Regions from separate parts of the Cytobacillus sp. EB106-05-05-XG126 genome, predicted to be linked through region 3. Evidence: predicted binding sites of a transcription regulator. Region 3 holds the regulator's gene; each other region holds the start of a gene.

Region 1 (7,343 bases), 580 kb from region 3:
GGCTTGTAAACTGGCTTGCTACTTCTTTCATTACCTTCTGCTGGCGTTCTACTCTTCCAAAATCCCCTACTGCATCCTGCCTGAACCTGACGTACCCAAGGAGATGCTCTCCATCAAGCCGCTGCAGGCCCGGTTCCAGTGTAACACCAATATTGGCAGACATTCTTTTTTCCACATCAATTTCTACCCCTCTGGGAAAAGCTTCATCAATTAAATGTACAAAGCCTTCAAAGTCAACAATGGAGTAATATTTAATATCTAAATCAAAGTTCTCTTTAAGCGTCTGCCTCAATAACTCAGGGCCTCCATAAGCAAGAGCAGAATTTATTCTGTTTTGCCCATGTCCCGGTATGTCCACATACATGTCTCTCATAAAAGAAATAAGCTTATATGTGCCCTTTTCAGGATGATACTGGGCAACCATTATGGTATCAGCCCTTGATTTCTCCTCTCCCCTTGCATCACTTCCAAGAATCAGGATATTCGTCCCGCCATATTTATCTTTTTCGCCATTGAATTCAAACTCTTCTGTCTGTATATTTGCTTCTCCTTCTGTCTGGGAAACACCTTGCTTAAATTGAAAATAAGAATAGCCAAGGGTTCCTGCAATCAAGAGAAGCAGAATCAGGAGGACAGATTTCCACTTTCCTTTCTTTTTCTTCTTTTCATATCTATCTGATCTCATAAGAATAAGTCCTTTCTTTAAAGCAAATTATGGAACAGTGTAAACACCTTCACTTATATTTGACTGCAGAGTTCAATAAAAAGTTTCGATAGCTATGCTGGTATATCCTGTATACCTTATATTTTGCAGATGAATTGAATTCTTTGCAATTTATTTTAAATGGTTTCTTGCATAAAAAATGACAACATTGTTATATCGGCAAGTTTTGTGTTCCTTTACAGCCTTATGAAAAAACCGCAAACCCGAAGGTCTGCGGTTTTATCTTAGAGATATTCATCAAACCAGCCGGCTATATAGTTTAGTCGGCTGATTCGCAAATTCGGTTTTCCGCTTCTTGAAAGCTCGTGATTGGCTTCAGGGAACCGGACAAATTTTGCTGTTTTCTTCCGATGCTTTAAGGAAATGAATAATTGCTCTGCCTGTTCAATTGGACAGCGATAGTCTTTTTCACTGTGCAGAATCAGTAGTGGTGTATTTATATCATTCACATAAGCAAGCGGAGAGTGTTTCCATAGTTTTTCTATATCATTCATATCACTCTTGATTTGCCAATCAGTAAAATAGTAGCCGATATCACTTACTCCATAAAAGCTGATCCAGTTGGAAATGGAGCGCTGGGTGACAGCTGCCTTGAACCGGCTGGTGTGTCCAATAATCCAGTTGGTCATAAAGCCTCCATAGCTTCCTCCTGTTACGCCAAGCCTTTCTTTATCGATGAAATCGAAGTTTTCGAGCGCGTAATCGACCGCATCCATAATATCCTCATAATCCTTGCCCCCGTAATCTCCTCTGACAGCGTCTACAAAATGCTGGCCATATCCATGGCTTCCCCGCGGGTTGATAAACAATACCGCATAGCCTTTTGCAGCAAGGCATTGGAATTCATGGAAATAAGAATTGGCATACATAGCATGAGGACCGCCATGGATCTCAAGCACAAGCGGTGCTTTTTGGCCCTCTTTTAGATGGACTGGTTTCATGATCCAGCCATGGAGGTCCCACTCATCCGAAGATTTAAACTGAATGGGCTCTGCATCTGCCAGCTCCACTCCGCTCAGGAACTCTTCATTGACTTTTGTCAGCTGTTTTAATTCCCCTGTCGGAACATCAAGTAAAAATAACTCCCCGGGAGATGACGGTCTGCTGATGGCTACAACCGCTTTATTGATAGTTCCGCCTGTTGTCAGTCCATATACATGCTGCTGATCCAGCAGGGCAGGATATAATTCCCCATCTAAAGAGCCATAATAAACAACTGTATTGCCATGATCAGTTGCCAGGAAATAGAAGCTTCTGCTGTCCTCTGCCCAAAGAATTCCCGGTGTTACTGCACCCTGCTGGAAATCTCCGATGGCATAATCACCAGCCAAAATGTCTGATTCTGCAGTCAGGCACTGCAAATCTTCAAATTCCAGGTTATACACCCATACTTTGGTATGCGTAGCATTTTCGTATTCCCTTTCATGCCCGAACAATCCTATGTATTTTCCATCCGGTGACCATGCAGCGCTTCCGAAATAACCTTTTCCATTTGTAATCTTTTTCATGTCTTTTGTTTCAAGATGGATGATATACACATCGCCTAGAAAAGAAAAATCCTTATCTTCACTCAAATCTGCCGAAACAGCAACCCATTTCCCATCTGGAGACCAGTCCTGCAATTGGAAATCATGTTCTCCGGTTGTCAGCTGCTCCATCTCGCCAGTTTCTATATCTATTAAGGCAACCTGGCTGTACCTTCCGTTCCAAAAACCCTGGGCGTCAGATTTGTGTTTCATTTTTTCAATTTCAATCGGTATTGGCTTTTCTTCCTTTTTTTCCTGATTTTCTAGTGTTTCTGCGTCTTCACCCGATTTTATTGAAAGATTGAAGGCAAGTTTATTTCCATCAGGGGACCAGACAGGATTTGAAGCACCATTTGCACAATGTGTCAGCTGTCTGGCTTCTCCGCCTGCTTTGCTCATTACATAAATCTGTGACTTCCCGCCTCTGTCTGATACAAATGCAATTAACTCCCCATCTGGAGACCAGCGGGGTGAATGATTGCGGTGTTTGCCGTAAGTCCACTGAACAGGCTTATTGCTTTTTGCAGTATTTATGTAAAAAACATTTGAACAATATGTATTTTCTTCTTCAAGCATTTTGGTCTCGACAAAAGCCAAATCAGATCCATTCCTGGAAAGCTGCGGATCAGCTACAGATTTTAAATGATAAAGGTCTTCTGGTTTAATTGTTCTTTTTTGCGTCATTTATTTCATCCTTCCTAACTGTGTGTTCTACTTATTTCGACATCAGAAATAAAATCCCTTCCCAATTAGCTTCAGACTGAAACTTTTTTTCATTATTGGAAATGATGAGTATAACAGTATTTCGACAAATATAGGCTCTTGCAAGATAAAACATTCCTTTGTAAAATTAGATAAGAACATATGTTCTTTCGCTAGGCAGGATACTATTATTTAAGGGGAGCAGAACAATATGACCAGAATTCCTGAGGAAGACCGTAATATCATGGAACAGGCTATTTATCTGCCAATGGTGCTGACGGTTTTAAATCGCGACTCCATTGTCATTAATAAAAGCCCGTTTAAACTAAAACAGCCTTATCTTGATTTGGTTGAAGAAACAATGAAGGTCATTCAAAGTGAACTCTCTGAGGTAAAACGCTATATGAATAAAAACCAGCTAAAGGTACAGGAAATAAAGAGGGATGAGGCATTTACTATGTTTATGTTCCTGTACAAAGGATATGAGGAACATCATAATTATTTTAATCCCCGAATCCGCAATAAAGTTCAGGAGCTAATGACGTATTATCTTATTAAAAAACCTTTGCCGGGACCAGAGAAAAATCGGAAAGCCAATTAATTTTTGTATAAGAAAGCCTGCATCTAATAAGGTAATATACTACGGAAAATAGAAGCATGAAACTCCGCATGCTTCTTGGTTATCCTTCAATTCCAGCCCTTTTCTATTGGTAGGCTCCTTTTCTCTCCGAAGCATTCATTATTTTGGAACCATTCGCATAGTAAAGTGACTTTCTCTCTGAATCTTCTATCCTTTTTGTCAATGTCGTTTTCAGCAGTGCTGTTCTGAGCACCTGGTTATTCAGAGTCGTATATGAGACTGGAATTATAAAGCTTTGTTTATTCTTAAAAACTACCTGGGTTTGTGCGTTCTCCGCTCTCTTGAAGTAATTTATGTGATCCAATGCAATCCACATACATTCCGGATTGCTTGGAGAGGCTGTCGGGAAAAAATAAATGAAATTTGTGGGGTCAATCGTTATCGGAGCTTTATGGGTAAAGCCGGTTAATTGGCGTGTACCCTCTTTTCTTCCTTCATAGCTTGATCCAAAATATTTACAGCTGCTTTTAATAATTTCAATCGGCTTAAAGGGAGAAGTTACTTCCTCATCAAGCTCCCAGATTTGCGAATAGACTTTTATCCCATAAGAGAGAGGTTTAATAATCATCGTATTTGGATTGATTTCATATTCTTCAATTATTTGAATATTTTGGGTCATACATTTTCATCTCCTTTTCTATTTCGTGCTCGCTTTTCCATATTAACACCAATTTATCTAAAAATTACTAATTTATTCAATAGTTTCTAAATTGTTCACATTTTAGACATCCGGAAAATATTTTCTAAAAATTTAAAAAATTAGTTGATTATTCAGAAGCAATTCCATATAATATTAAAAAGCTCAGGGGTGGTTTCCATGAAGGAAAAATCATACACCGACTTAATGAAAACGAGTGGATCTAAGCGGAAAAATCTTAAGGAATCTTATGTACTGGATCTTTACCTTGATATGCTTATTTCCGAAATACTGCTGAATAATGAAAGAGAAAAGCTGATGAAAAAAGTAGACGCAGCGATTGATGAAGGAAATAAACCGGCATTTATGCATTTTTCGAAGCAATACAAAGAACTTTCCAAGCGTTTTGGCACATAAAAAGCAGTTTGCCCCCGCCAATCAGCGGGGTATTTTATTTTTAGTCAGGAAGGCGAGGAATAATGAACAGCAGGCATTTATTTTTAATGGGCGGAAGCCCTCCATTTGGGCAAAGGTTAGGAAGAATGTTTACAGAGCTTGCCTGCGGCTCGGATGGCAAAATAGCTATACTCTTTTTGGAAAGGGAAGGCTGGGAGATGTATATGAAGAAGTATACTTCTGCCTTAATTTCTTATGGAGCCAGGAGTTTCTGCTATCTCCCGCTTTCCCCTGACCCAGCAGAATCTTACCTTCAAGAATTAATGTCCTGTTCCGGCATCATTATTGGAGGGGGTAACACAGAAAATTACAGAAAATTAATTGTTGATAGTGAAACCGGAGAATGCATTAGAAGGATGTACATGAATGGTATTCCTGTAGCAGGCTTTTCGGCAGGCGCCCTGATCATCCCGGAACATTGCATCATTCCCCCTATTGATACACCTAAAAGACAGCACCTCTTTTTGAAAGGGCTCGGGTTAATCAGGGGTTGCGCCATCAGTGTCCATTTTACCAAGTGGAATGAACGGGAAAATCTAAAGGCAGCGGCAGGAAAAGTCAGTGCTGCGACTGATTATGGAATTGACGATGATGCAGGCGTCTATTTTCACAATGAAATTCAGGCTGACGATGAAGGAAGCATACATATTTATAAAAATGGAATTTAAAAAAAGCAAGCCGATTGGCCTACTTTTTTAGTTATAATGAAGCAACTCATTCCTCTGTCTGCTTCCGTTCTTTCTGCCTCTGTTCCATTTCAAATTCTTCCAGCATAGAAATGCGCTCAAGCATCGTTGGATGCCCATATCGGAATACTTTCACAAGAAGCGGCGGATTTACCTGGCTTAAACCGGCACGTGTCAGCTCCTGAAATGTTTCTATTGCGGCTTTTGAATCCTTTGTCATTTCAATGGCATAGCGGTCTGCCCTTGTTTCCTGATACCGTGAAACAAGATTGGATAGAGGGCTTGAAATAAAGAGCAGCATTGAAAGAATCATCAAAAAAAGCGGCAGGGAACGTATGTCATTTACTGCAGGAATTTTTAGCGCTCTTCCCCATTTATCTACTGCTTTTTCCATTAATTTAGCAGTCAAATACAGCCCCAGCAGAGAAAGCAGCAAGTATCCTCCAATTCCGATGTAAATATGCTTCTCCACGTAGTGGGCCATTTCATGTGCCATTATAAACAGAATTTGGTCTTCAGTTAATTTATTTAGAGTTGTGTCCCAAAGAACAATTCTTGAATTTGAGCCGATCCCTGTTACATATGCATTCAGCGCATTCGTTTTCTCGGCCATATCGACCTCAAAGACATGTTCAGCCGGTATTTTAGCCTGATTGGCCAAATCAAGAATTTTCGTTTCAAGCTGTTTATCTTTTAAAGGATAAAAATCATTATACAGAGGGTCAATGACAACCGGCTGCAGAAACATCATAAATAAGGTAAATGGAACTGATAATAGCCATGCGTAAAGCCACCATCTTTTCCTGCTCTTATTAATCAGCCAGTAAAGAACAGACACGATAAGAAGCATCATTCCATAATTAACCCAAAAATCAATGAGTTCATCCTTCATCCACCCACTGAAGCTCTGAGTGGAGATATTATACGTTTTTGAAAGCGAAAAGCTGATATAGCTTAATGGCATCGTAGCAATAAAGGCGAAAAAAGAAAGCCAAATCAAATAGATTGCCGTTTGCAGGAATTTGTATGGCGCAGTCTGTTCCGCCCATTTTTTAAAAGCCTTTGATAAGCCAAATAAAAGAATAAATAAATAAAATATCCATTCAAAAGGTGTAGAAATAAAAAACAGCAGGTTTCTTATTTTAGAATATTCCTCACTGAGCATCAGTTCCCTGCCGTTCAGGAAAGTTGCCGGATCTGCCCGTGACCCTTCATACTCAAAGGGCAGACTGGCATCAGCAAAATAGAATAGATACCAATAAAAAAATAAACCGTATACGAAAAAGGCCAGAGCCCCATAAAAACCTAATTTCCGCGCCATCCAATTCCCCTCCTATGGTACAACCTTTCTATATTTAGTTTAGTATAAAAATCTGTAAATAGAACTCAATTGATGGGACAATCATTTCTTTCTATTCCAGCTGTTCTATTGAAAAAGCCGGTTCAAGAAGGAACCGGCTAAAGAACATCCATCATTATCTTTTCTAAAATAAAAAAGAATATACAGATAACACAGCTATTGATCCCAGTACAACGACAATTACATTTGCGCCTAAAAAGGCTGCCAGAAAAGCAGCAGCTGCACCGAGCAGACCAAACCAAATATCTTCATTTATAAAAAGAATACCCGGAAAAATGAGTGCCCCTAATGTCGCATAAGGCACATTCTTTAATATCCCCTGAACAAAGCCGGGAAGCTCCTTCCCCTTAAAAAGCACAAAAGGCAGCAGCCTTGGGATATAAGTAACTGCTGCCATCCCAACAATCATCCACACAATATGGCTACTCATGCTCCTGCCCCCTGTCCCTGTTTTTTACACTTTCTATCCATTCCACTATTACAGCAGATAAAAGCGTGGCCGATACAATTGCCCAGCCTGTCGATAGCGTATTAGTCAAAGTGAAAATCGTGTTAAAACACGCTGCAAGTGCGGCAAGAAAAACAACTTTTGCACTTTTTTTCATAGACGGA
Region 2 (7,343 bases), on a different contig from region 3:
ACGGTCATATGTTCATTTTCATAATGCTCCCAATGGTTATGGCCTTCATTTTTCCAGCCCTTTTTGTCACTGCCCTTCAAATAGGCAGCTGCCATGGCCTCGACCTCATTTTGCCCATCATTCTGCTGCGTTAAATACAGCAGTATGACTCCATCTTTTACCTTTTCTTTATGTAAGACTTCTTTTACATTGAATGGAATTCCATCATCAATCGCCTGGCCCATTGTTGCCGTACTGCACCCCGACAAAATCAGGAAAGCTGCCGCCAGAAAAAATAACTTCCACTTCATTCGAATCTCCCCCAATCAGCACTCTCTTCACCCATAAATGACAAACATCTTGTTATCTAACCTTTTACTAATATATTAAAACCTTATTTTCCAGAATTTTGGAAGGGTATTTTTACCTATCTCAGCCTATTAAAAAGACCGCCTTCCCTCAGCGGCCGTCTGCTACTTCATTATTATTTTGTTTTATCAATAAAGCTCATTCTTGGGTTTAAATACTGATTCGGGCTTTTTAACTGATAGCAATTTGCCTTCTCTGAAAAGTCTATCGTTAATTTTTCATCCAAAAATACTTCCTTGGATTTTTCCACATATACGCTGCCGGTGTTTGTTTTGATTTCCCTGTCATCTTCATCCAGCTCTTCAACAAGCCAGAGTGCCGCCACTCCGCTTACCACACAGCCGCAGCCGTCTATATCATACTTTAGTTTTATGAATCCATCTTTGCCGGCAATCCGTCCCGATAATTTTTCTGCCGCCAATTCAGTTAATGTTATTTCCATGTTGTAAAACTACCTCCCCTTTGCATATGCTGATTTTAACACAGATAAGCATAACATGCTTCTGAAAGAGACAGCTGGCTGCTATTGAGCCGCCTAAATAAAGATTTTTAGAAAGGATGATTGGATATGTCCAAGGCGCAGATTAAAGTAATGGATAATGGATCGCTGCGTGTAACAGGTGATGTAGAGTTAATTGATATGGATGGCAATAAATTCGAAACAGGAAAAACCTTTTCCCTTTGCCGCTGCGGAAGATCTTTGAAAATCCCATTTTGTGATGGCACTCATAAAGGAACTTTCCAATCCTGTGTCCGCGCGGAGAAAGCTTCCGATGACAAGCAGCAATAAGGGTGAAAACGGGGACAGTCATCCCCGTTTTTTTATTTTTCACTTTTTATTCTTGCAGGTGTCGCTCTTTCGTCCTGTACTATCCCTTGAAGCCGTTCCCGGTCCCTGTCCGTACTGTCTTCCCCGGCCCCTGGTGCGGCGTTGGCCATGGGCAGCTGTTCAAGTTCTTTTCCTCTAGGCATATTTCATACACCTCCCTGCTGTTAAGGTGCTTCCCTCGCCCCAAAATACCCGTTTTAAATTCATCCAGTTCTATTCTTCCGTGAACCGCGCATCCGCTATATCGTTAATGGAAATACGGTGAATTTCCCCAAACCGGTCAACAACATGAAGCTTTTGGCCAAGGTCATCCCAATAATGAATGCTCCCGATAACCAGTTCATAATTTCTGCCCCTGTAATGTGTAAGTGTAACGTTTCTTTGAAATTCCATTGCTTCCGAAAGAATTTCATTCATATATTCAAGCTTCTGCTCATCCAATTCCCGCTTTTGCTCGTATGTGTCTTCCTTTGCCCAGTCTCTTAAGAGCTTTACATGTTCCGGCAGCATCATGGAAGTCCATTTAATTCTGCCCCGATCGCGAATCATAAGCTGACCCTCCTTTTACATTTTATGGCCGCCAACCAATGTCGCACGGTGTTTGGCGGTTCCTGCGCCTGTATAAGAGACGGCTCTCAGAAGAGCTCCTCCTCCAAACTTGGAGCGAATCCGGTCGACAGTATAGCCGAGCTCCCTTTTTTTCCAGCCATCCAAGTCGAACAGACTCAGCTGCATTTCGCAGTCATCCGTAATATTGCCCAGGGAAATGGAAATCTGCCGTACTGTTTTCCCCTCATAATTCTCGTCAAAAAGCTCCAGGCAGACCCGATAAAGATCCATCGTAATATTGGTTGGCTGATCAACTGTCCTGGAGCGGTAAAATCCCCCTCCGAATTCATCCTGGCTGTAGCCAAGGCCAAAGCTGATGGTTCTGCCGGCTTTGCGGTGGCTGCGGGCCCTTCTTGCCACTTCTTCACACATCTCAAGGACCACATGCTTAATTTCCTTTTCCTCTTTGTAATCCCTCAGTAAAATCTGGCTTTTGCCGAAGCTGATCTGCCCTGCCATAATCGGCGCGCCTATTTCCGACAAATCAATACCCCATGCATGGTGATAGAGCTGATTGCCCATAATCCCAAACTTCTTCTCGAGCTTAGCCAGATCATAGCGGGCAAGCTGACCGACTGTAAAAATCCCCATTCCATTCAATGTCTTTTCAACACGGCGGCCGATGCCCCACATTTCCCGTAACGGGGATATATTCCACAGCTTTGTTTTTACATCTCCATACGTCCATTGTGCAACGCCCTTTTTTTTCGCCTCAAGGTCCAGGCAGAGCTTTGACATTAGCAAATTAGGCCCTATTCCTATGGCACAGGGAAGCTGAAATTCCCGTTCAATATCATCTTTTATTTTCCAGGCAATCGTCTGGGCATCACCCCAGAGATGCAATGCGCCGTCTACTTTTATAAAGCTTTCATCGACACTGTACGTATGGATGGCTTCCTTGGGGACATATCGGTTAAACACTCTGGTGATTTCAGTGGAGATTCTTAAATAAGTCGCCATTTTCGGCTCCTCAACTCGAATGCGCGGATCTTGGGGGACCTCAAAAAGACGGGACCCTGTCTTTATTCCAAACTCTTTTTTCATTCGTGGAGAGGCCGCCAGAACAACGCTCCCCTTCCGTTCCACATTCCCGGCAATTACAAGATAGCAGTCAAGAGGATCCAGACCAAGCATGACAGCAGAACAGCTTGCATAAAAGCTCTTCATATCAACACACAAAATTTGATTGTTCGGCATTGAGCTGTAATCAACCATGACTTCGACATCCTCCTTCAAAAAAAAGCGTAAGGCGCTGCTTATCAGCTCCTATGCTGCATAGCCCCTCTGAACCCAAAAAAATATATATAACGAGAACATCCGTTCTGTATATGTATACCCATTATATTAAGCGAATATGCGTTCGGTTTCAATGGAAATTTTACGCGGTTTTTCTTAAAAGTGGTTCTTTCTCCCCGGGATAGACGCCTCACCAGCCAAAAACAAAAGAAGCTGCAGGCATTTGGCTGCAGCTTCTGAGCTTCTTATTTTTGATTGAATGCGCGTTTTCCTATTTTTTCAAACAAGCCTGGAAAAAGCGCATAGATAATGCTCCCCGCATTCATCCACCGCGGAAGGTTGATTTCCCTGACAGGCCGCAGCATGGCATTGACTACCTTGCGGGCCACGTATTCAGGCTTAAGCATAAATTTGCTGACATTTTTCACGTATGTGCCCTTTTCATCTGCAATCGTAAAGAAATTGGTTTCAATCGGTCCGGGGTTAACTGCAGTCACAAATACATTACTGTCAGCAAGCTCCATCCGAAGGCTGTTTGTATAGCCAAGAACCGCATGCTTGGTTGCGGAATAGACACTCGATTTCGGTGTGGCCATTTTGCCGGCCTGTGAAGCGATATTAATAATATGGCCGCTCCTCTGTTTCCTCATCACTGGGAGCACCATGCTCGTGCAGGCCATTAAGCCAACAACGTTTACATCAAACATTCCTTTTATTTCTTCAACTTTTGCTTCATGCGCCTCGCGAAAAACACCGAAGCCGGCGTTATTCACAAGCACATCTATGTGACCAAACCGGGCAATGATCTCTGAAAAAACAGCCGAAACTTCGTCAGTGTCTGAAACATCAAGCTTATCCACATGAACATCGACTGAAAAGCGCTTCCGCAAGTCTGCCTGCAGCTCCTGCAATTTGTCAAGGCGGCGGGCAAGAAGGACAAGATTTGCTCCCCTCTCGGCACAAAGGACGGCCATTTGCGCCCCGATTCCGCCTGATGCACCGGTGATAATCACATTTTTATTTTTTAATCTGTCTGACAATCAAACCACCTCTTTTGATGCGGAATACAAGAATGCTTCCTCCTCTTTATTTATATAAATCTCTCCTATTGAATGCAAATAGTCAAGCTGTGCGACTGTTTCGGAAATGGTCAGGGAAAACTCCTTCTCATAAACCTTCGGAAAAAGGCGGCGGCATACCTCAAAAACAGTAAGAGATTCGGACTCAAGCCATGCCTTTACTTTCATTGCCCGCTCATGCTGGCGGCCAAGCCTTTCGCTTATTAACCCATTCACATTTGTAATATCCTCTCCATGTCCGGAATAAAAAAGGGATATCGGCAGCTGCCGCAGTTTATTCAGAGACTCGTTATACTGAAGCTGCGGCTTCGGTCTTTCCGCATTGCCGGGAAGCGGCGGCTCCAGGATAGGGTTAGGTGAAATGTGTGCAAGCAAATGGTCTCCTCCAAGGAATACACCATCTTTCTCCCTGAACAAACCTATATGGCTCTGTGCATGCCCGGGGGTCTCCGTTACCGTCCAATCGTTAAGCCCTTCAGGCTGGCTGCCTTCCTTCAGCTCTCCTGTCAGGGTACGATTGCAGGAATAGCGCAAAGTCTTTTTCATTTTGTTAATAAAGGAAGCATACCTTTCAGGAATTCCAAATTCGTTAAACAGTTTTATGTAAAACTCATCATGAAATTTTAGAAATTCGTCAGTACGGGACAGCCACCTTTGGTTAACCGGGTGCCCGAACACATCAAGATTGTCCGGGAAAAAGTCAAGCAGCCCGGCATGATCGGGATGATGATGTGTGAGAACAACCTGTTCAAAATCACCGGGAGTTAAATTCAGCTCTTTAAGCTGGGATTTTAAAGCTTCCCATGCTTCATCCGTTTTAGGCCCGGTATCGACAAGAGTCAGCTTTTCCCCTTTTACTGCATATACATTAACGTCGCCGACAGGAAAAGGTGTCGGGATCACAAGCTTTGCAATACCATCCTTCCATTTTGCCATTTTACAATCCCCCTGAAATCACTATATTTAAATAAAATAAAGCTGTTTTTCTATATACTTCCGCAGGCATGCTTCATTTAGTAAACTGTTCTGTCATCCCCTTAAAATATCAGCATTTGCCATACGCATATATTAACGGAATTTAATAACATAATTTACAAATTTACATATATAAAAATAAGTGTACCGTTCTTTTTAGCAATTGTCATTATTTTCACATAACTTTTATGCAATATTGATAATTTTTTAAAAAATACTTCTTGACAAATAAGTGTGTCTTCTTGCATAATCACAATTAAAATTTGATTTTCATAAATCAAAGCTGTACTTCTACAGCAGAAACATGGCGATGAATAAGATTAGTAAATGGAAAACGGCGAAAGAGAGTGAAGCTCAAGCGGCTGAAAGGCTTCACCGTCCACTTGACCATTGAACCTGCCTTATGAGCTGTTAGGAAAACCTAAACGCACCCCCGGCGTTATCGGGATCGAGATGCCTTTTCAAAACACAGCGGCTGCGGCAGGCATGCTGCACGAAGAAAGAAAAGGCAATGAAGGTGGTACCGCGGAAGCAAAGTCTTTTCGTCCTTTACTGGATGGAAAGGCTTTTTTATTTTTAACAGCCGGTAAATAGAGCAACAATAAGGAGGAATAACAGCAAATGAAAAAATTAGCTATTGCAGGAGCAGGATCAATGGCAGAAGCGTTAATATCAGGAATCGTCGAAAGCCGGCTCATTACCGGCAGCAATATTTGGGTGACAAACAGATGCAGCAGGGAAAAACTTCAATTCCTGCAAAAAGCCTATGGCGTTCAGATAACTTATAATCTCAGTGAACTATTAAGCGGGGCTGACGCTGTTATTTTAGCGATGAAGCCAAAAGATGCTCAGGAAGCCATCAATCTAATAAAGCCTTATTTACATGAAGACATGCTGATCATTTCCGTTCTCGCCGGAGTTTCGATCGAAAGCATTGAACTTTTGGCAGAAAAGAAGCTGCCAGTCGTAAGAGCCATGCCCAATACATCAGCAGCAGTCGGAAAATCAGCAAGCGCCTTATCAGCTAATGAAAGAGTGTCCAAAGAACAGATGAAAGCAGTAAGAGGCATTTTTGATACAGTGGGAAAATCAGCATTTGTTGAGGAAAAACAGCTGGATGCTGTAACAGGCCTGTCAGGCAGCGGACCGGCATATATTTACTATCTTGCGGAAGCTATGGAAAAAAGCGCGGAAGAAATCGGGCTCGAAAAGGGTATGGCGAAAGAATTTATCATCCAGACACTCATCGGGGCAGCCGAAATGCTGGCCCGATCAGCCAAGGACCCCGAGCAGCTGAGGAAAGAAGTAACAAGCCCTGGCGGCACCACCGAAGCAGGTGTAAAAGTGCTTGAAGCGAACGGAGTGCAGGAAGCTTTCATTGAATGCATCAAGGAAGCGACAGCCCAATCCAGGCGGCTTGGCCAAAGCTTCAGCAGCACAGTGAAAATTTAGCTGACAGCATCTCCCCTAAAAAACGTCGTCTAGAAAAGGATGAGAAACCTGCAAATGCTCATTATTCTATTAAGCGCAAGCCTCCTGGTATGGATCGCAGTACTAATTGATGCCGTTCTGGGACTAAAAAGCCTGGACCGCCTTGAAGATAGCAATACGATGACAGAAGGCCCCCTTCTTTCTGTTATTACAGCGGCAAGGAATGAAGAAGCAAAGCTTGCGGAGAGCTTAGAAACCCAGCTGCGGCAAAGCTATAAGCGCATTGAATGGATATTGGTCAATGACCGTTCAGCCGACAGCACAGGAAGCATCATGGACCATATTCAGAATAATGATTCAAGGGTTAAATGTATTCATATTGATTTTCTCCCATGCGGATGGCTGGGAAAAAACCACGCTCTTTATAAAGGATATATGGAATCATCAGGGGAATTAATCTTGTTTACAGATGCCGATGTGTTATTTAAAGAGGAGGCCTTCAGCAAGGCGGTTCATTATTTCAGCAAGAATGAACTTGATCATTTAACGGCGGCACCGAGCTTGACGGGCAGGAGTTTCTGGCTCAACACGTTCATTGCTTTTTTTCTTTTTGGCTTCTCTTATTATAAACGCCCCTGGCTGGCGAATAATCAACGTTCAAAGAGCGGAGTTGGCATTGGGGCATTTAACATGGTATCCAGGCGTTCTTATGAAGCAATCGGAACACACAAGGCAATAAAAATGCGGCCTGATGATGATTTAATGCTTGGAATGAAAATCAAACAAAACGGCCTCAGGCAGAAATTTGCAACGGCGATGGACCTGATTGAAGTTGA
Region 3 (7,343 bases):
GCAGGAGTTTGGACAACTTAACGGCTGATCCGAAAATCATGATGCGCCAATAATAGCGGAGCACATACATCATGAGGGCTGTAACAGCAAGTAGTCCTATCCACATTAATAATGCTTTTGCAGTCAGCTCACCATTTTTAATGGAGTCGACCACAATGCCGACCACCTTTGGTGGAACCAGCTGAAGCATTGCCACAAATAGCAGCAGAATAATCCCGTTTACATAAGCCTTTTTCTCCTGTTTAAAAAACCACATCAAATCAAAAAAAACCTTCATACCCCATCCCCCGAAATCCAATACATAATAGCTTAAATAGTTTAACAAATATTAAGAAAATAAGGAAGATTTTTTCTCACAAGAAAAAAAGCACCCATTTGGATGCTTTATTGACCTAATGCTTCTATTCGGTTTATTAGGCTTGTTGCCTCATTAATGGTAGTAAACAGCTCTGAGTTCTCCAGCTGATCCAGAGCAAGGTTGCCGTTCTCCAATACTTTATTGATTTCAGCCAGAAGCGCTTCATTCTGGGTCACCAGCTCCTGATGAACATCTTCTGCCAGCTTCGGGATATCCTGAAGGGCGATAAATTCTTCAACTTCCTGCTTAAGTGTCAACAATCTTCCTTCAAGTTCCTGCTTCAATGCAGGATCCGCTGCCGCCTCCTGAATCATTTGCGGCGCCTCTTCAGCAAAGTCGCTTAATGTATTGATATGCTCAGTCGCTTCATTAACATAGTCAATGGAATTATTCACTTCACCCAGAACGGAACAGCCGCTTAATAACATAGAAACGGTAAGGAGCCCTATTAGAATTACTTTTTTCATTTGCTCGTTCCTTTCATGATTTGTCATAGTATATATACGGTCTGTATAAAAGAAGGTTTCATTTTGGATATAAAAAAACCACCTTCCTTGTATTGTAACAGAAAAGTGGTTTCCGATGGGATGCTTGTCCCTGATTACTTGCCAGTCTGCTTGTTCATGGCATTCATCATTTGGTTGATCTTCTTTTGAGATGGCTTCATGCCCATTTGCATCATCATCATTTTAAGCATTTGTTCATTAATTGGCGGATTTTTCTCTAGGTAGCTCATCATATATTTTCGAGCAATGAAAAATCCTAGTGCTACACCGGCAAGAAGCGCCAGTACACCAACTAGAATGTACATACCCATACTAACTTCCTCCTTCATGTTGTCTATCATACAGTGTACTAGACCAAAGGTTATTATACAATATTTGCTTCAGTTTTTCTCTTATTTTAGACGAACTTTCTCTCTTTTATCGGTTTTAGCCACCCATAGCGCTTATGCTGGAGGTCAACAGCCAGAAAGGAAGACTCGCTTTTTCGCAGCACTTCGAAAAAAACTGTCTCTGCCTCATAGCTGCCGGCCGCTTCTAAAACCAGACTCCGTTCAAAAACTTCAAGCTTAGCCCTGCTTCTTTTACTCATCTCTATATAGTATGCACTTTTTTCTATGATAAAGTCTTTTTTTCTCTGGAGCTGCTGGTGGATATATTGATGCACTTTTAAACCCGGGATTGGCTTAGTCACAAAATCAATTTGCTTCGATAGAATAGCCTTCATTTCACCTGACGAACGCTCATACTCTTCAAAAAGCTGAAAAAACATCCGCTCTCTGCCAAAATAATGGGACGCAAATTCATCTTCTATTAAATACAATTGATAAGCTCTCATCTGGCCCCTCCTTCCGGGACAATCCATTTCTTTCAATTATAAGTAAACGAATTCAAGGAATGTGTCTGAAGATGTTAAAAACTTTCACTAATTTTGTCGAAAGCGAAGAATTCAGTTGATTATGAGGATTCTTGGTGGAAGAACTGCTAAATTAGCTGATCAAACTATTTACTATGTCAATTTCCCGGTTTTACTGAAATGTAATCCTTTTTTTGAAACACATCACACAAAAAAGGAAGAGCCTCTCAGCTCTCCCTCGTCAATTAATATTATCCCTGCAGCAATGCTTTTACGCGTGCTACAACGTTATCAACTGTGAATCCGTATTCTTCCATTATCTTCTCACCTGGTGCAGATGCGCCGAAGGTATCGATGGCAAGAACATCGCCTTCATCTCCTGCATAACGGTGCCATCCAAGTGAAGATCCCATTTCAATGGCAAGACGTTTTTTGACTGTCTTAGGAATTACGCTTTCTTTGTACTCTTTTGATTGAGCCTCGAAGCGATCCCAGGCAGGCATGCTTACTACAGATGCATGGATGCCTTCGCCTTCAAGCGCTTTTTGAGCTTCAACTGCGAGGCTAACTTCAGATCCTGCAGCAAGCAATAATACATCCGCATTGCTGTTAGAAGCTGGAGAAACAACATATCCGCCTTTTTGAACGCCTTCGTATGCCGCTGAATCCGTTCCTTTTAATGTAGGAAGGTTTTGACGAGTCAATACTAATGCAGTCGGCTTATTTGTTGATTCGATTGCTGTTTTCCAAGCTGCTGCTGTTTCATTGCCATCAGCAGGACGGACAACAGAAAGGTTTGGCATTGCACGCAATGCTGCAAGCTGTTCTACAGGCTCATGCGTTGGGCCATCTTCACCGACAGCGATGCTGTCATGTGTGAACACATACGTAACAGGCAAGTTCATAAGTGCAGCCAGACGGATCGCCGGGCGCAGGTAATCAGAGAACACGAAGAATGTTCCGCCGAATACTTTTAATCCGCCGTGAAGCGCCATTCCATTCAATGCAGCACCCATTGCAAATTCACGTACACCGAACCAGATGTTGCGGCCATCAAATGATTCAGCCGTAAAGTCACCCGTCCCTTTTATCATTGTTTTGTTAGAGCCTGCAAGGTCTGCAGATCCCCCAAAGAATGAAGGCAGGTTCTGAGCGATAGCATTTAGCACTTCTCCGGAAGAAGCGCGGCTGGCAAGGCTCTTTCCTTCTTCATAAACAGGGATGTCTTTATCCCAGCCTTCAGCAAGCTCACCATTGATCGCCTGCTCTAGCTGTTTCCCTAACTCAGGATGGGATTCCTTGTATTGAGCAAAAAGGTCTTCCCATTCCTGCTGCTTTTTCGAACCGTTTTCAACAACTTGCTGCTTAAAGTGATCATATACTTCCTGTGGCACATGGAAGTCTTCTTCAAATGTCCATTTATAAGCTTCTTTTGTTAATTTCAATTCATCAGCACCAAGAGGAGCGCCGTGAACATCAGATTTGCCTGATTTGTTTGGAGAACCATAGCCGATGACTGTTTTCACTTCAATCATTGTCGGGCGGCTTTCATCCTGTTTCGCTTCTTCAATTGCTTTTGCGATTTCGTGAAGATCATTGCCGTCTTCTACACGGATGTACTGCCAGCCGTAAGACTTGAAGCGCTGTTCAACACTTTCAGAGAAAGACTTATCAAGGTCTCCATCAAGTGAGATATCATTTGAATCATAAAGAACAACCAATCTGCCCAGCTTCAAGTGGCCGGCAAGGGAAGCAGCTTCAGCCGAAACGCCTTCCATAAGGTCTCCGTCACCGCAGATGCTGTATGTATAATGATCAACAACATTGAAGTTGTCTTTATTGTATGTTGCAGCCAGGTGGCGTTCAGCCATAGCCATACCGACAGCCATAGCAATACCTTGTCCTAATGGGCCTGTTGTTGCGTCAACACCAGGTGTATGGCCGAATTCAGGGTGACCAGGCGTCTTGCTTCCCCACTGTCTGAACTCTTTAATGTCATTCATGGAAACATCATAGCCGGAAAGATGAAGAAGGCTGTATAAAAGCATAGAGCCATGTCCGGCAGAAAGAACAAAACGGTCACGGTTGAACCATTCTGGATTTTTCGGATTGTGGTTCATGAAGCGTGTCCAAAGTGTATAAGCCATTGGAGCAGCTCCCATTGGCATGCCCGGATGGCCGGAGTTCGCCTTTTCAATGGCGTCAATTGATAAAGTGCGAATGGAACTGATAGAGAGTTCATCTGTGTGATTAAACATTCAATACATCCTTTCGAGTAGTAATTCTTCACTCTTTTAATATTATCGGGTGTCCCTTTTTTTCACAACCAATAGGGTCAGATAAGGGACAAAAAAAGCCGGTTTGTTACTATATTGACACAAAAAGATCCGGCATATGTAAAAAAAGCGGAGATAGTCAGTATTGCCATCTCCTCTATTAAAAGAAGGAATACAGCGCAGTGTATCCCTTGCAATTATATTATTAGTGAAGGCGGTTTTTATTTTGGAATTCTTTCAGTTTTTTCGGAGTTACATCGTTCCCTTTCGGGTCAACGATTGTAACGCCCTTCAGCGTGTTTAACATGCCGGAGCGGAAAGTCTCCAAATACTCTTTGCGGAGAGAAGTCTGCTCTTTCGCTTCTGCTTCTGTTAATCCGGATTCCTTGGCCTTCTTTGCCAGTTCATTAATTCGGGCAAGTTTTTGTTTTGGCAGCATATATTAAAGCTCCTTTATATCAAAAGTTTACCTTTGAATAATTCTGATGGAAGTTTTTTTTATACAGCAGCTTCAGATATGGAACAATACTGAAACTCAAATGCCATCATACTAAAAATGAGCACTTTTGACAAGAAAAGTGCTCTACTCAGCATGTGAATCAATATGTTCTTTATACCTTCTATGGACAGTTGCTTTGGAAATATTATAGCCAAACCCCTTAAGCGTCGCAGCAATTTCAGCAAATGTTAACTCGTTTTTCCTCAGCCGGACAATTTCCTCTATTGGCACTTCTATTCTTTCCCTGCCGCCATTTGCACCCTGATTACTTAGGTTTTTCTCGGGCCTGTATCCTTTATCAACAGCCCTTTGCATGCCGCGTCTGATTTTGATGTTATGCAGCTTTCTCTGATACTCCTCTACCATCCCTACAATGCTAAGCACCATCGAATCTGATTCCGAAAGCTCCAGCTTGCCGTTATTAGAAATGCTGTATAATTGGGCTTCTTCTTTAAAGATGCAATGGAGAATCGCAATCTTGGCATTTCCCCTCCCCAGCCTGGTTTCATCCTGGATGAGAACAACCTTAATATCCTTTTTTTTAATTAAGTCTAAAAGTTCCAATATACCGTCTCTTTCGAGATCGTATCCGCTAGCCTGTTCGCGGATGACCTTGACTACTTCAAAGTCATGCTTTTCTGCCAGGTTCAAAAGCTCTTCTTCCTGTCTTGAAAGGGACGTTTCCTGAGTATCCTTTGTTGTACTAACTCTGCAGTAAATTATTGCTTTCATAATTTCTCCTTATTTGTTAAGGTCTGAACTCGCAAGCTCTTTATATGGCTGGTCATCCAGGGCTTTTACTGGAATAACAATTTCATCACCCGGAAAAATCCTTCCTGCCGCTATCCCATTATTTCGTTCTACCCAATTTATAAATTGATCTGTTGTCAGAGAATGCTCAGAAGAAAAGTTTTCAGCAATCCCCCATAAAGAATCACCTTCTGCAACAGTGACTTTCACAAACTTTTCCGTATCAGGTGTTTCTATCTGCACAAGCATTATAAACGATGCTGCCAAGCTTAAAACGAAGAGAATAATAGCATAAGAATATGATTTCCACAATTTTTTCAGCATAATATACCACCTCGAAAGAATGTATGTTCGTATGTGTTGATTTCATTATAGACCGAACATTTGTTTTGTGTCAATATAAATTCGAACTTATGTTTGTATCATATGGTAATTGATGCTATAATTGAGACAACAAAACACATACGAGGTGCGTAAAGATGGTGAAATTATCAAAAAGGCAGCAAGACATATTGGAGTTCATAAAAGAAGAAGTTAAATTAAGAGGATATCCCCCTTCTGTAAGAGAAATCGGGGAAGCAGTGGGCCTTGCTTCAAGCTCGACCGTTCACGGTCACCTGGCCAGGCTTGAAAGCAAAGGGCTTATCCGTAGAGATCCAACTAAACCTCGCGCCATTGAGATTTTAGATTTGGACGAGGCTTCTAACATTCCCAAGGTCAGTGCAGTCAACGTTCCGATCGTCGGTAAAGTAACTGCAGGGCAGCCGATAACGGCAATTGAAAATGTTGAAGAATACTTCCCTCTTCCGGAAAGAATGGCACCTGCTGACGAGCATGTTTTCATGCTTGAAATCATGGGCGAAAGTATGATTGAAGCAGGAATACTTGATGGAGATTATGTAATTGTCAAACAGCAGAGCACTGCCAATAATGGGGATATCGTGGTGGCCATGACAGAGGAAGATGAAGCAACTGTCAAAAGATTCTTTAAAGAAAAAGACTTTATCCGTCTGCAGCCGGAAAACTCGACAATGGAACCAATTATCCTCCGCAATGTTTCTATTCTTGGCAAGGTTATAGGCGTTTACCGTCATATGCACTAATAGATTATTAAAAAGCAGGCACCTCTGCCTGCTTTTTGTTTTTTCCATTTTTAAGAAGGTTATCAGTTCTTATTACCTGGTACTATCAGTTAAATCCTACGAAAGTCACTGATACTTTTCTTTTAGCATAAGGTTACAGTCATGTATGACTAATTTATTATTCAGAAAATTCGGTATTTTTATGCATGTTATTTTATAGTTACTTTCTATATAATGGTAATACACCGAGAATCAACCTAAGGTCGCTTGTCCAAAATCTCGACTTTAGGAGTGTGAAGAAAAAATGTTTTTGAACATTACCTTCGCTTTGTTGATTGGTGGGCTGGTCGGTGTCGTTGGACATATTCGGAAAGAAGGCAAAATGGTTAAACCCAGAAGGACAAAAAAATTCATCTATCTGGGGGTCTTTGAAGAGGTAATTATGGGGGCTTTAGCGGCTGTTTTTTTGGTCGTATCTTCAGATCCTGACTCTGCCTTAAAGGTAGTTCTACTGGCGGTGATTGCAGGATTTGGAGGAGATGCACTGCTGACATGTCTCGATTTCTTAAAAATAAGACACAAAGAATAGAGAGATGCAGAGAAATAGAAATTGGTTAAAACCTCGTTCATTTGGAAACGGGGTTTTTGCATTTTTTACATTAAAAACCCCTGACTTTATCAGCCAGGGGTTTTCATATTTTCTTAGTACATGCTCAGGTACTGCTCGCGCTCCCATGGATGCACTTGCGTACGGAACAACCCTCTGGCTTTGCATTTTTAAGCAAACTAAAAAACTAATTATTAAATTGACTTCTTCATCCCACAATTACTACACTCTCAGCTAAAGCTATCGGGGTTCATTATATTACTATCGGCTATTGGGAATTGACTAAGAGTTTTCCCAGGAAGAACAAATTAGAAAAGCTTGCAGAGTTTTATGGAGCACTTTTGAGGAAATTACTGAAGAAAATTATTAGAGCCCTCCTCGAGTGAGACGCGCTTTTGACTTCTTCTTACTA

Evidence for each region. The regulator LexA, encoded in region 3, represses DNA repair genes until DNA is damaged. The targets are predictions, from matches to a motif close to CGAACATATGTTCG.
Region 1: the regulator LexA is predicted to act here: its motif matches at 3,108-3,121, upstream of AC3WTL_RS10010 (YhjD family protein).
Region 2: the regulator LexA is predicted to act here: its motif matches at 3,136-3,149, upstream of AC3WTL_RS13085 (Y-family DNA polymerase).

Annotation. Positions count from the first base shown of each region.
Region 1 is NZ_JBYTDU010000001.1:2,020,458-2,027,800, forward strand. It holds gene AC3WTL_RS10000 (LCP family protein) at 1-685, opposite strand, end outside; gene AC3WTL_RS10005 (S9 family peptidase) at 949-2,934, opposite strand; gene AC3WTL_RS10010 (YhjD family protein) at 3,164-3,553, shown strand; gene AC3WTL_RS10015 (competence protein ComK) at 3,657-4,211, opposite strand; gene AC3WTL_RS10020 (IDEAL domain-containing protein) at 4,410-4,646, shown strand; gene AC3WTL_RS10025 (Type 1 glutamine amidotransferase-like domain-containing protein) at 4,709-5,353, shown strand; gene AC3WTL_RS10030 (M48 family metallopeptidase) at 5,400-6,692, opposite strand; gene AC3WTL_RS10035 (AzlD domain-containing protein) at 6,856-7,161, opposite strand; gene AC3WTL_RS10040 (AzlC family ABC transporter permease) at 7,154-7,343, opposite strand, start outside.
Region 2 is NZ_JBYTDU010000002.1:525,728-533,070, reverse strand. It holds gene AC3WTL_RS13110 (hypothetical protein) at 1-290, opposite strand, end outside; gene AC3WTL_RS13105 (iron-sulfur cluster biosynthesis family protein) at 464-790, opposite strand; gene AC3WTL_RS13100 (CDGSH iron-sulfur domain-containing protein) at 917-1,138, shown strand; gene AC3WTL_RS13095 (hypothetical protein) at 1,171-1,320, opposite strand; gene AC3WTL_RS13090 (YolD-like family protein) at 1,391-1,726, opposite strand; gene AC3WTL_RS13085 (Y-family DNA polymerase) at 1,742-3,001, opposite strand; gene AC3WTL_RS13080 (SDR family NAD(P)-dependent oxidoreductase) at 3,268-4,062, opposite strand; gene AC3WTL_RS13075 (MBL fold metallo-hydrolase) at 4,063-5,037, opposite strand; gene AC3WTL_RS13070 (hypothetical protein) at 5,530-5,670, shown strand; gene proC (pyrroline-5-carboxylate reductase) at 5,698-6,528, shown strand; gene AC3WTL_RS13060 (glycosyltransferase family 2 protein) at 6,583-7,343, shown strand, end outside.
Region 3 is NZ_JBYTDU010000001.1:1,439,419-1,446,761, forward strand. It holds gene AC3WTL_RS07145 (ABC transporter transmembrane domain-containing protein) at 1-277, opposite strand, end outside; gene AC3WTL_RS07150 (DUF6376 family protein) at 385-825, opposite strand; gene AC3WTL_RS07155 (YneF family protein) at 960-1,175, opposite strand; gene sirA (sporulation inhibitor of replication protein SirA) at 1,262-1,699, opposite strand; gene tkt (transketolase) at 1,969-3,975, opposite strand; gene AC3WTL_RS07170 (DUF896 domain-containing protein) at 4,199-4,432, opposite strand; gene AC3WTL_RS07175 (YneB family resolvase-like protein) at 4,577-5,224, opposite strand; gene yneA (cell division suppressor protein YneA) at 5,234-5,566, opposite strand; gene lexA (transcriptional repressor LexA) at 5,722-6,345, shown strand; gene AC3WTL_RS07190 (DUF4257 domain-containing protein) at 6,629-6,913, shown strand.